One region of the Pseudomonas sp. PKS genome, then DNA from elsewhere that is predicted to be linked to it. Evidence: riboswitches for the same ligand, from Rfam matches in the RefSeq annotation. Region 1 holds a riboswitch; each other region holds the start of a gene.

Region 1 (4,458 bases):
AGAGCATGTCACTCAGCGGCCGCTCCTGGACCCACTGCTCCAACACCAACATCGGCGCCGGGTAGAACTCGACCACCGGCCCCAGACACAGCACGGCCACCGGCTTGGCGCCCGCCGGCATGCCCAGCAACTCGCCCAGCGCCTGCGGGTCGAACAACGACACCCAGCCCATGCCCAGGCCCTCGGCACGGGCTGCCAGCCAGAGGTTCTGAATGGCACAGGCCAGCGATGCCAGGTCCATCTCCGGCAAGGTCCTGCGGCCGAAGATGTGCGCTTCGCGGTGGTCCATCAGTGCCGCCACCAATACCTCCGCACAATCCTGGATACCTTCGACCTTGAGCTTCATGAATTCATCGGAGCGCTCGCCCAGGGCCTGGGCAGTGCATGCCCGCTCCTGTTCGACCAGCGCCTGGATCTGGCCACGCAAGGCGCGATCACTGATGCGGATAAAGCGCCAGGGCTGCATCAACCCGACACTGGGCGCCTGATGGGCTGCGGCCAGCAGGCGGGCGAGCAGCTCGGGCGCGACCTCGCCGCCTGCAAAATGGCGCATGTCACGGCGCTCACCGATGGCGCGGTAGACCGCGGCGCGCTCGGCAGCGGAAAAGGCATGTTCGCTCATGGTCGCAGCAGCGCCGCCGTCGCGTCGGGGTTGGAGGGGAAATAGAAGTGTACGTAGGACGCCGTCAGGCGCCCGATCCGATAGACCGCCTCGTTGCCGCGCCCACCGTTGGGGCTCTGGCCTCGGGCGATCGGCTCGAGCGCCGTCTCGGTCAAGGAGTGATGATAGGTGTGGCCGCGCAAGGTGCCCTCCGGCAATTCCACCGCTTGCAGGGCAAGGGCAGCCAGGCGCTTTTGCATCACCGCTTCACCCGGCAGCAGACCCAGCAGCTCGGCGCGCTCGCCAGCCACATCGGTCAGGGCGTCGAGCAAATAGAGCATGCCGCCGCATTCGGCCAGCAACGGCTTGCCCTGGGCGTGATGGGCACGGATCGCCTCGCGCATCGGCGCGTTGCTGGCCAAGGCGTGGTGGTGCAGTTCGGGATAGCCGCCAGGCAGGTAAAGGCTGTCCACGGACGGCAACGCCTGATCGTGTACAGGAGAGAAAAACACCAACTCCGCACCCAGCGCACGCAACAAATCGAGGTTAGCGCCATAGGTAAAGGCAAAAGCTTCATCCCGGGCCACGCCAATGCGCACACCCGCCAGGGACGTTAGCGCCTGTGCAGGTGCGGGTGCTGCGAATGCCACCGGGGGCGGCAAAGCAGCATCACAGCTTTCGCCCAGGGCCTGGGCGGCGGCGTCCAGGCGCAGGTCCAGATCGTTGAGTTCACTGGCCTGGACCAACCCCAGGTGACGGCTGGGCAGCTCGATGCCGCGCTCGCGGGACAGCCCGCCATACCAGCGCAAGCCTTCAGTGAGGCTGCCTTCGAGCAACTGCGCATGACGCAGACTGCCGACCCGGTTGGCCAGCACGCCGGCAAAAGGCAGATCGCGCTGGTAGTGCGCCAGGCCCAGGGCCAGGGCGCCGAAGGTCTGCGCCATGGCTGTGCCGTCGATCACCGCCAGCACCGGCACGCCGAAGTGGCGCGCCAGGTCCGCACTCGATGGCGTGCCATCGAACAACCCCATGACCCCTTCTATCAGGATCAGGTCGGCATCGCCTGCCGCCTTCCAGAGCAGACGCCGACTCTCATCAGCCCCGATCATCCACAGGTCGAGTTGGTACACCGGCGCGCCGCTGGCGCGCTCGAGGATCATCGGGTCGAGAAAATCAGGCCCGCACTTGAACACCCGGACGTTGCGGCCAAGGTTGCGGTGCAGGCGCGCCAGGGCAGCGGTGACCGTGGTCTTGCCCTGGCCAGAAGCGGGTGCCGCGATCAGCACCGCCGGACACTGCCGGGTCTGGCTCATAGCTCCACGCCCTTTTGGGCACGGATGCCGGCCTGGAAGGCGTGCTTGATCACGCCCATCTCGGTGACGGTATCGGCCAGCTCGATCATTTCAGGCTTGGCGGCGCGGCCGGTAACGATCACGTGCTGCATCGGCGGGCGGGCCTGCAGATCCGACAGCACTTGGTCGAGGTCCAGGTAGCCGTGCTTGAGGGCGATGTTCAGCTCGTCCAGCACCACGAACTGCACCGACGGGTCCTGCAACAGCTGGCGCGACACCGCCCAAGCGGCTTCGGCGGCAGCGATGTCACGCTGGCGGTCCTGGGTCTCCCAGGTGAAGCCCTCACCCATGACGTGGTAGCGCACCTGCTCGGGGAAACGGCGGAAGAACAGCTCTTCGCCCGTGCTGTCGCGGCCCTTGATGAACTGCACCACGCCGCACTGCATGCCATGCCCCATGGCGCGGGCAAGCATGCCGAAGGCCGAGCTGCTCTTGCCCTTGCCGTTGCCGGTGAGCACCAGCAGCAGGCCACATTCATTGGGGGCATTGGCGATGCGCTCGTCGATGATCGCCTTCTTGCGCTGCATGCGCGCCAGGTGGCGTTCGTCGCGTTCGGTGGATTCGCTCATCAGGATTCTCCGCAGGCTGTCGGCGCGCATGGACGGCGACGACAGATCGATAGACAGGCAGACGGAGAGCGCGCAGGGGCCGCGGCAGAAGGCCACGGTGCACCGCGCATCACCCTCCGTGATGCCGTTGGCAGTGACAGGCCGGTCTCCGGGCTCGTGAGCAGGGCCTTGGCCCATGGATCGCGCGCCTTCCCGGATACCTGTATCCAGTGGCCCTGCACGACCTTTGACTCACCTACCGTTGCGGGGGCAGCGCCGGATTCGCGCCTTGCTGGCGCCCACCGGCTTCCCAGTTTCACCCTGCCCAGCCGAAGGCTGGCAGAGCACCTGAAACACGCCGCGAAGGTTAGAGGGTTGGGGCGGGAGCGTCAATGAAGCGCGCCTGACGCCATGCTCGACTTCATGGCTTGTGCCGGACGCGCAGCAGTGATATCACATAGCCATCAGTGTGCAGCAATGCGATCAAACAATAAGGAGAGCGCAGCATGCGAGGCCTGATCATCAACAACCAGCACCTGGAGTTCCTGCGACCAGCCTTGGAAGGCTGGATCGAGTGCATAGACCGCTTCAACCAGGTCCATGGCGACAGCGAGGCGCCCTACTGGCACGGCGCGGCCACCAACAGCGGGCTGCTTGCAGCCGCCGCCTGGCAGGCCGAACAGGTCGCCCTGGCGCACTACCCCAGCAAGAAACAACGCGACGAAGGTGAACGCGAAGGGCGTTGCGACCTGTCGATCAGCACCGCCGAGCAATCCGTTCATTTGCATGTCAGCCAACGCTGGCCGCGAATCGCACGCCTGGACCTGGCCGCCGCCCTGCAGGAAACCGCCACCCTTGCCCGCCCGATCGCCTACCCCAGTCAGCTCAAGGCCGGCGCATTGTTCGTCAGCCCCTGGAAGGCTGGCCAACACGCCAGCCCCGAGGAGCTGCAAGACCTGGTCGACGACCTGCAAAAACACACGGCCTGCGCCATCGCCTGGCATTTCCCCTACGCCTACCGTTCGCTGCACAACGAACTGGGGCAGTATTTCCCTGGGGTGGCATTGTTGCTCAAGCAGGCGTAGGCAAGCCGATGAGCCCACGCGGAAGCCATCCGGCAGTCGCTAGGCGCAGTCGCCCGGAGTGAACCTACCCCGACGCATCCGACTCTCAATTCTCACAAGCCAATGAGGATTGCGAGCATGGACAGGATGCGTATCGCGATAGCGCTGGCCCTGAGTGCCAGCCTTGGCGCCTGCGGCGAGTCCGCGCGCCTGGAGGTCAGCGACGGCTTCGGCCCCTTGCCCCGCCTGCCCGAGCCCAACAAGACCCTGATCCCGACCGTCAACATCGCCCCGGCGATCGGCTGGCCGGACGGCGCCACACCGACGCCCGCCGCGGGCACCCAAGTGGTGGCCTTCGCCAGGGACCTCGATCACCCACGCTGGCTCTATGTGCTGCCCAATGGCGATGTGCTGGTGGCCGAAACCAATGCCCCGCCCAAGCCCGAGGATGGCAAGGGCCTGCGCGGCTGGGTAATGGGCAAGGTCATGGAGCGTGCCGGCGCCCGGGTCCCCAGCGCCAATCGCATCACCCTGCTGCGCGATGCCGACCAAGATGGCGTCGCCGAGGTGCGCAGTACGTTCATCGAAGGGCTCAACTCCCCCTTCGGCATGACCCTCGTGGGCAAGGACCTCTATGTGGCCGACACCGACCGACTGTTGCGCTTTCACTACGAGGATGGCGCGATGCAGATCCGCGCCGAAGGTCGCCCGGTCACTGACCTGCCCGGCGGCCCGTTGAATCACCACTGGACCAAGAATGTCATCGCCAGCCCCGATGGCAAGAAGCTGTACGTCACCGTAGGTTCAAACAGCAATGTCGGCGAAAACGGCCTGGAAAAGGAACAAGGCCGCGCCGCGATCTGGGAGGTGGACCCGGCCAGCGGTGAGCACCG
Region 2 (4,458 bases), on a different contig from region 1:
GCTCATCGAATGCCATCCGTCATTCCCTCCTTGAAAAGGTCTAGGCCGGGGCACACGGCACGAATGGGAGGTATCGTACGAATGTCTGCCTGGCAATATGAGATTAATCCTATAAAGCCAACGCATGATTGTTTATGCTGGCGGGCTCAAGCCACGAAGCATGGCCATCTTGACAAGCAGCCGTCCATGAAAATTGCATTAGTACTTCTATTCGTCCTCTCGATCGCCTATGTCCACCTGCGCGGTCGGGTTCGCCACAAGTTGACCCGCCAGCTGGGCGATCACTCCAGTTTCCTGGCGCCGGTCAACGCCTTCCTGTACCTGTTCTCCAAGCACCCGGCCAAGCCCTACTTGCCGGTGGAGGCCTTCCCCGAGCTGCAACCGCTCAAGGACCACTGGCAGGAAATCCGCGAAGAAGCCCAGCAGTTGCTGCACGTTGGCGAGATCAAGAAATCCGACAACTATGACGATGTCGGTTTCAACTCGTTCTTCAAGACCGGCTGGAAGCGCTTCTACCTGAAGTGGTACGGCGAGAGCCATCCTTCGGCGATGAAGCTGTGCCCCCGCACCACCGAGCTGCTGCAAGGGATCGGCACGGTCAAGGCCGCGATGTTCGCCACCCTGCCGCCAGGCGCCAAGCTCGTGCGTCACCGCGATCCCTATGCCGGCTCCTATCGCTACCACCTGGGCCTGGACACGCCGAACGACGACGGCTGCTACATCGATGTGGATGGCGAGAAGTATGCTTGGCGCGACGGCGAGGCGGTGATGTTCGACGAGACGTACATCCACTACGCCGCCAACACCACCGAGCACAACCGCATCATCCTGTTCTGCGACGTCGAGCGCCCGCTCAAGTACCGCTGGGCGACCGCCTTCAACCGCTGGTTCAGCCGCAACGTCATGGCCGCCGCCGCCGCGCCCAACGACGCCAATGACAAGACCGGCGGCATCAACCGCCTGTTCACCCGCATCTACAAGATCCGCGAGCGCGGCAAAGCGCTGAAAAAGCGCAACCGTACCCGCTACTACCTGGAAAAGTGGGCGGTGGTCGCGGCCTTGGTGCTGTTCTTCATCTACATCTGAATCGCCAATGGGCCGCTGCGCGGCCCCTCGCGACACAAGCCCGTCCCTACCAGAAAACTTCGACTAGCCTGAAAGCTCCACTCCGCAACCTTCCCAAGGTGAAGACGATGAGCATGATGGACTGGGACGCCTACCGTAAGCAGTTGATGGCCGGCATCGGCGATCTCAAGCAGTTGTCTCCGGATACCGTGGCCGGCTACATGACCGCCAGCGGCGCCGGTGCCAAGACCAACCACCTCGATGCCAAGACCCGCGAGCTGATCTCGCTCGCCGTCGCCGTAACCACCCGTTGCGACGGCTGCATCGCCGTGCACTCCCAACAGGCGGTCAAGCACGGCGCCACCCGTGAAGAGATCGCCGAGGCACTCGGCGTGGCCGTGGCGATGAACGCCGGCGCCGCGCTGGTCTATTCGGCCCGCGCCATGGACGCCGTGGGCAAAGCCGGCAGTTGAACCCGACCGGCGTCGTCGCCCTTGCGCGGCGGCGCCAAGCCACCCAGACTTGGCGGTCCAGCCCGCAGGAGCCGCCATGATCCAGATCCGCCCCATGACCCCGGAAGACTTCGAACGCTTCTGGCCGACCTTCCAGGCCATCGTCCAGGCCCGCCAGACCTACGCCTTCGACCCCGCATTGACCTTCGAGCAGGCCCGCCAGCTGTGGCTGGAACTGCCCCTGCGCACCCTGGTGGCCGAGCAGGACGACGAGTTGCTGGGGTCCTACTACCTCAAGGCCAACGCCGCCGGCCCTGGCAGCCATGTGGGCAACTGCGGCTACATGGTCAGCGAGGCCGCTCGTGGCCGTGGCGTGGCCCGATTGATGTGCGAACACTCACAGAAGCTGGCCCGCCAGGAAGGTTTCCTGGCGCTGCAGTTCAACTCGGTGGTGGCCACCAACGAAGTGGCGGTGGCGCTGTGGCACAAGCTCGGCTTCGAGACCGTCGGCCGGCTGCCCAAGGCGTACCGCCATGCCCAACTGGGGTTGGTGGACTGCCTGGTGATGTACAAATGGCTGGCGGACGAGCCGGTGGTGGAAAAGCCCGCGCTGCTGATCGGACGCAAGAATATCGAGGCGCGGGTCTCGCGCCGACGCGGTCGCTGAGCCCTCGCCTTCCCCGCACATTGACTCCCCACCCGATCGATGGTCAGATGCGCGCCAGTTTCAGGTGTCCTGCGCCGCCGCGCGCAGGGTGAAACGGGAAGCCGGTGAGTCGTCCCTACGACAAGTCCGGCGCTGCCCCCGCAACGGTAAGCGAGCGAATCCTTCGACAGACCACTGTGCACCTGCATGGGAAGGTGAAGGCTTCATGACCCTCGCAAGCCCGGAGACCGGCCTGGAATTTCACGTTGGCAAACCCGCGGTGGGCGGGCGCAGGCCGGTCTTCGCGCACACCCCTTGCGTGCGCGTTCGCTTGTCTTTGCGTTGTTTCCACCGGGATCCATTCATTCCTGCAGCAGTGGAACGACATGTCCCGTACCTACACGCTTCATACCTTGGCGGCCTGCCTGGCCGTTGCCCTCCCGGCAGTGGCCGATGAACAGCACACCCCCGTGCTGGCCCTGCCCTCGACGACCATCACCGACACCCACGACGCAACGAGCGTCGATCTGGCCACCCCGACCGATGCCGGATCGCGCCTGAACCTGAGCGCCCTGCAAACCCCGGCCAGCACCAGCACCCTAAGCGCCGAGCAGATCGAGCGGCGCAACAACCTCACCGTCCAGGACGCCGTGACCCGCTCGCCAGGCATCAGCTTCACCGGCAGCCCCGGCGACGGCGGCACCGGCCTCTCGGCCCGCGGCTTCGAAGGCCACAGCTCGGTGATGACCCTGTTCGACGGCTCGCGCCTGTACAGCGGCGCCGGTACGCTGACCTTCCCGGTCGATCCGTGGATGGTCGAGCGCATCGACATCATCCGCGGGCCGGCCTCTGTCCTGTACGGAGAAGGCGCCACCGGGGCGGTGGTGAACGTGATTCCGAAAAAACCTTTCGCCGGCGACGTCCACAACCGGCTGCGCTTGGGCTACGGCTCCTGGGACCGTCAACAGCTCGGCCTGGACAGCGGCGGCAGCCTGAGCGAGCGTCTGAGCTACCGAATGACGGTCAACCAGCAGTCCGGCAACGGCTGGGTCGACCGTACCGACTCGCGCAGCCTGGCCTTGAGCGCCGCGCTGCGTTTCGACGCCACCGATGACCTGAGCTTCACCCTGGCCCACGAGCGCGGCGATGCAGAACCTGCCAACTACTACGGCACGCCGCTGATCGACGGGCATTACCGCAGCAGCCTGCGCAAGAAGAACTACAACATCCAAAACGACGTGCAGCGCTACCACGACGAATGGACCCGGCTGAACACCGACTGGACCCTCAGCGACAGCGTGTCGGCCAGCAACCAGCTGTACTACATCAAAAGCCGCCGACATTGGCGCAATGCCGAAACCTATGCCTGGAATGGTGATCAAGACCGGCTGGAGCGCGGCAGTTTCCTGGAGATCAAGCACAATCAGGAGCAGATCGGCGATCGCCAGCGCTTTACCTTCGACCATGATCTGTTTGGCCTGGCCAGCAAGACACTGGTCGGCGCCGAATACAACAAGATCCGCTTCAACGTCGACAGCAACGCGCCCTACGACGATGGCATCACGGACCCGCTCGACCCTTGGCATCCCACCCCTGGCGGGTTCCATAGCCTGTCGCCGACACGCCCCCAGACGTTGTCCACCACTCACACCTTCGCCCTGTTCGCCGAGAACCGCACCGAACTGACCGAGCGCCTGTCGTTGGTGACCGGTATCCGCCGCGACCAGAATCACATCGAGCGTAACGATCTGGTCAACGACACCCGCAGCGAGCGCAGCCTGCCAGGCGGCAACTGGCGCGCCGGGCTGGTGTTCGCCGTCAACGACGACTTGTCGCTGTACGGGCAATACTCGACCAGCGAGGATGGCATAGGCGATTTGTTGACCCTGCGCCCGGAGCAACGCTACGACCTGACCGAAGCCCAGCAGACCGAACTGGGCCTCAAGCAACGGTTCTGGGAGGGCCGTGGCGAGTGGACGCTGGCGGCCTACCACATCGTCAAGAAGAAACTGCTGGTTGCCGACCCCGTTAATCACGGCGTACAGCAAGCGGGCCAACAGACCTCCGATGGCCTGGAGGCGACGGTGGAACTGGCCTTGGCCAACCAGTGGCAGGTCTCGGCCAATGCTGCGCTGGTGCGCGCCAAGTTCGATGACTACCTCGAGAACACCGGCAGCGGCGTGATGGATCGCGCCGGCAACAGACCGGGCAACGTGCCACGGCGCACGGCCAACCTGTGGCTGAGCAAGGGGTTTGGCCAACAGGTAGATGCCGGCCTCGGAGTGCGTTACGTGG
Region 3 (4,458 bases), on a different contig from region 1:
GCATGGGTCAGGCGTCCAGGGCCTGGCGCAGGCGCGCTTCGAGCGCGGCGGCGTCCAGTGCCTGGCCGATCAGTACCAGGCGGGTGATGCGCGGCTCGTCGGCGCGCCAGGCGCGGTCGAAGTGCTTGTCGAAACGGGTGCCCACCCCCTGAATCAGCAGGCGCATCGGCTTGCCGGGGATGGCAGCGAAGCCCTTGGCGCGCAGGATGCCGAATTCGACCACCAGTTGGGTCAGGGCATCAAGCAGCAGGCTTTCGTCCGCCTCTGGCAGGTCGATGGAAATGGAGTCGAAGGCATCGTGGTCATGATCGTCATGATCATCGCCGTCGTGGTGCGCGTCATGGTGGGTACGGCGACCATCGATGTGCGCCTCAGCCTCGGCGCCCACGCCCAGCAGCACTTCCAGTGGCAGACGGCCGCTGCTGGCCTCGATCACCTTGACCGCCGGCGGCAGCTCTTCGGTGACTTCGGCGCGCACCTTGGCCAGGCCTTGGGCATCGATCAGATCAGCCTTGTTCAGCACCACCAGGTCGGCGCTGGCCAGTTGGTCGGCGAACAGTTCATGCAGGGGCGATTCGTGGTCAAGGTTGGGATCGAGCTTGCGTTGAGCGTCCACCTGATCCGGGTACGCGGCGAAGGTACCAGCGGCCACGGCCGGGCTATCGACCACGGTGATGACCGCATCGACGGTGCAGGCATTGCGGATTTCCGGCCACTGGAAGGCCTGCACCAACGGCTTGGGCAGGGCCAGGCCGCTGGTTTCGATGAGGATGTGGTCCAGATCGCCGCGGCGGGCGACCAACTCGCGCATCACCGGGAAGAACTCTTCCTGCACGGTGCAGCACAGGCAGCCGTTGGCCAGTTCGTAGACCCGGCCGCTGGCTTCTTCCTCGGTACAGCCAATGCTGCACTGCTTGAGGATCTCGCCATCGATGCCCAGCTCACCGAATTCGTTGACGATCACCGCGATGCGGCGGCCCTGGGCGTTGTCCAGCATGTGGCGCAGCAAGGTGGTCTTGCCCGAACCGAGGAAGCCGGTGACGATGGTGACGGGGAGCTTGGCCAGTGTTTTCATGTCGCGATGCCCTTGGCAGGATGGCGCGGGCATGCAGGACGAGTGCCGCGAGCCTTGCCGGCCGGGCCTGTTCGCCACCGGATCACCCCGCCCGGTTGAAAGTCGAAATCGTCTCGAGGCAGGTCTCCTGGCTTGCACCTTACCGGCCGTGCCGGTGGAGCGACGCCTTCCCGCGCCTGGGCGCAGTGGCTGTGTCGATCCGGGTGGGTGCCTACAGTTGCGGGGGCAGCCGCGGCTTGTACCGCGTTCCCGTCTTAGCTCCGGCCAACGCCGGAGAACCTCGAATCGGCAAGGCTACGCAGTGGCCGGCAGGCGGTCAACCACGGCGCGTCAGTTTGGAGGCAGGCCGCTTGGAACAGTCGCCCTGCCCCCTGTGGGAGCGGGTTCACCCGCGAAGCGCACTATTCGGTAGGATTCCAAGCGAGCTCGATCTTTTACCGCCTAGCCTCTGAAGGATCGGCGCACCGCAACCTTGCAGATTGACGCCACGTCGCCCCCATGCTTTGCTTGCACCTTGCGTTCAGGTGCCCCGTCAAGGGGTGAAACGGGAAATCGGTAACCAAGCCGATGCTGCCCCCGCAACGGTAAGCGAGCGAAGCGTCTTGACCACTGTGCCGCGTCGTATGGCATGGGAAGGTGATGCTTTCCAGGAGCCCTGCTCCTCCTCGCAAGCCCGGAGACCGGCCTGGCGTCAATAGAACACCCCGCGGTGGGCGGGCGCTGTCACCTCTTCTGGGTCAATCGTGCCCGGGATGACGCGCGTGTCCGCCGCCTATAAAAAGCAGAGGAACGCCCCATGTCGATTACCAGCACCAAACACAGCATCGCCACTCCCGTCAGCCTCAGCCAACGTGTCGTCGTTGCCGTCGGCGCCAGCCTGCTGGGCTTGTGCCTGGTCTATTTCGCCGGTTTCTCGCACATCGAGGCCGTGCACAATGCCGCCCACGATACCCGCCACAGCGCCGCCTTCCCTTGCCATTGAGTACACCTGCATGATCAAGCGCATCGCCCGTACAGCAGGTTTCAGCGGGCTGCTCGCCGCCCTATTGCTGACCTTGCTGCAAAGTCTGTGGGTCAGCCCGTTGATCCTTCAGGCAGAAACCTTCGAGAGCGCCGTCCCCGAGCATCATGAGCATGACAGCCCCGTCGCTGCGCATTCCCATGACACAGAGGCCTGGGCACCGGAGGATGGCTGGCAGCGTCTGCTCGCCACCACCGGTGGCAACCTCGTGGTGGCGGTCGGTTTCGCGCTGATCCTCGCCGCGCTGTACAGCCTGCGCGAGCCGAACCGAGTGATGACCGGGGCACTGTGGGGGCTGGCGGGCTTTGCCGTGTTCTGCCTGGCACCCACACTGGGGTTGCCGCCGGAGCTGCCAGGCACAGCGGCCGCCGACCTGGGGCAACGCCAGAGCTGGTGGATCGGCACTGCGGCCGCCACGGCCACGGGCCTGGCCCTAGTGGTATTTGCCCAGCACTGGCTGCTCAAAGTGCTAGGCGTTGCCTTGCTGGTGGTGCCACACGTGATCGGCGCACCACAACCACCGGTGCATGAAAGCCTGGCACCGGAAGCACTGGTGGCCCAGTTCAAGCTCGCCTCCTGGCTGACCAACGCCGCGTTCTGGCTCGCCCTTGGCCTGCTCAGCGCTTGGCTTTATCGCCGAGCCAACCAGGCCTGATGCGCGACGTGTCGTCCGAGCCGGTATTCTATGCCGGCTTCGGCTGCTGCAAGGGCTGCCCGGTCGAAACCCTGGAGCAGCTGTTGCGCACGACCCTGGCCACACACCGCCTGTCCGCCGACCACTTGGTCGGCCTCGCCAGTATCGATCTCAAATTCGATGAGCCTGGGTTGCAGGCCCTAGCCGAACGGCTGGGCATCCCCCTGATGGTATTCCCGGCCACAGACCTACAGCCCTTCGAGCCGCAGCTCAGCCATCGCTCGCCTGTTGCCTATGCACACAGCGGCTGCTGGGGCGTCGCCGAAAGCGCGGCCCTGGCACTGGCCGCACGCGCACTTGGCACCTCGCGCTTGCTGGTGACACGCCAGGTGCTCGGCCAGGCTACCCTTGCCCTGGCCCGTGGCCGATAATCGCGTCCAATTACTGCCTATCTGCAAGGATTTCCCATGACGGTCTATTTCATCGGTGCCGGGCCCGGCGATCCGGAGCTGATCACGGTCAAGGGGCAACGCCTGATCCGCCAGTGCCCGGTGATCATCTATGCCGGCTCCCTCGTCCCACCAGCCGTGCTGGAGGGAAACAACGCCGATACGGTGATCAACAGCGCCGAACTGAACCTCGAGCAGATTATCGAAGCCCTGCGCCGCGCCCACGAAAACGGCCAGGATGTGGCCCGTGTCCACAGTGGCGATCCCAGTCTGTATGGCGCCATCGGCGAGCAGATACGTCACCTGCGCGAGTTGGGCATCGACTATCAGATCATTCCGGGTGTCACTGCCACCGCCGCCAGCGCCGCCCTGCTCGGCTGCGAACTGACCTTGCCGGAGCTCGCCCAGACGGTGATCCTCACCCGCTATGGCGACAGCTCGCCCATGCCGGCTGGCGAACAGTTGGCTGACTTGGCCCGCCACCGCAGCACCTTGGCGATCCACCTAGGCGTGAAGCACCTCGAGCGTATCGTCACCGAACTGTTGCCATACTATGGGCCAGACTGCCCGGTCGCCGTCATTCATCGCGCCACCTGGCCGGACCAAGACTGGGTACGCGGCACCTTGCAGGACATCGTCGTGCTCGCGGCGGCCAAGGATTTCCGGCGAACCGCATTGATCCTGGTGGGCCATGTGCTGGGCGATGCACCTTTCGCCGAGTCAGCCCTTTACCGGGCCGGGCACGCCCACCTCTATCGTCCCGCCGGCTGAGCGGGCATTTTCTGACAGGAACGAGGAACTCACTCCATGCTCGAACTACGCCCCAACTGCGAATGCTGCGACCGCGACCTGCCAGGCGACAGCGAGGATGCGTTGATCTGTTCGTTCGAGTGCACCTTTTGTCGTACGTGCAATGAACGTCAGTTCCAGGGGCGCTGCCCGAATTGTGGCGGCCAGTTATTGCCTCGCCCAACAAGGATCGGGACGGCATTGAGCCGCAATCCGGTCTCATCCCTGCGCGTCCTCAAACCTCACCCAGGGTGTTCCTGACCTATTCTATGCGTGGCCCGTCCTTGGCGCCCTGGGCGGGCTTCATTAGAGATGTATATTTTGTAGGCCTTTTCAACAATAATCTTCGCTTTTTCAACAAACCTACACATCCCACTACCAAGCGAGAGGAATCTACGTAATCTTGCGCGCTGCCGCGCAGGCACCCTTTCACGTATTCCTGCGGGACTTCAGGAAACGGACCAAATTCCTACAGGAGTTATCCAATGAC

What was found. A riboswitch is a leader RNA that binds a small molecule or an ion and turns the genes downstream of it on or off. The one in region 1 is predicted to bind cobalamin.
Region 2: linked by a shared signal. The riboswitch ahead of ABOA88_RS00175 (TonB-dependent receptor) and the one ahead of cobO (cob(I)yrinic acid a,c-diamide adenosyltransferase) in region 1 are both predicted to bind cobalamin.
Region 3: linked by a shared signal. The riboswitch ahead of ABOA88_RS00540 (CbtB domain-containing protein) and the one ahead of cobO (cob(I)yrinic acid a,c-diamide adenosyltransferase) in region 1 are both predicted to bind cobalamin.

What each region holds. Positions count from the first base shown of each region.
Region 1 is NZ_JBEGDO010000023.1:25,520-29,977, forward strand. It holds gene bluB (5,6-dimethylbenzimidazole synthase) at 1-622, opposite strand, end outside; gene ABOA88_RS19720 (cobyrinate a,c-diamide synthase) at 619-1,914, opposite strand; gene cobO (cob(I)yrinic acid a,c-diamide adenosyltransferase) at 1,911-2,522, opposite strand; cobalamin riboswitch at 2,645-2,868, opposite strand; gene ABOA88_RS19730 (hypothetical protein) at 3,008-3,586, shown strand; gene ABOA88_RS19735 (PQQ-dependent sugar dehydrogenase) at 3,704-4,458, shown strand, end outside.
Region 2 is NZ_JBEGDO010000001.1:25,390-29,847, reverse strand. It holds gene thpR (RNA 2',3'-cyclic phosphodiesterase) at 1-16, opposite strand, end outside; gene lpxO (lipid A hydroxylase LpxO) at 187-1,086, shown strand; gene ABOA88_RS00185 (carboxymuconolactone decarboxylase family protein) at 1,194-1,538, shown strand; gene ABOA88_RS00180 (GNAT family N-acetyltransferase) at 1,615-2,184, shown strand; cobalamin riboswitch at 2,230-2,434, shown strand; gene ABOA88_RS00175 (TonB-dependent receptor) at 2,550-4,458, shown strand, end outside.
Region 3 is NZ_JBEGDO010000001.1:108,480-112,937, reverse strand. It holds gene cobN (cobaltochelatase subunit CobN) at 1-4, opposite strand, end outside; gene cobW (cobalamin biosynthesis protein CobW) at 8-1,075, opposite strand; cobalamin riboswitch at 1,176-1,373, opposite strand; cobalamin riboswitch at 1,581-1,778, shown strand; gene ABOA88_RS00540 (CbtB domain-containing protein) at 1,872-2,057, shown strand; gene ABOA88_RS00535 (CbtA family protein) at 2,068-2,751, shown strand; gene ABOA88_RS00530 (cobalamin biosynthesis protein) at 2,751-3,161, shown strand; gene cobM (precorrin-4 C(11)-methyltransferase) at 3,198-3,950, shown strand; gene ABOA88_RS00520 (DUF1272 domain-containing protein) at 3,987-4,229, shown strand; gene ABOA88_RS00515 (response regulator) at 4,454-4,458, shown strand, end outside.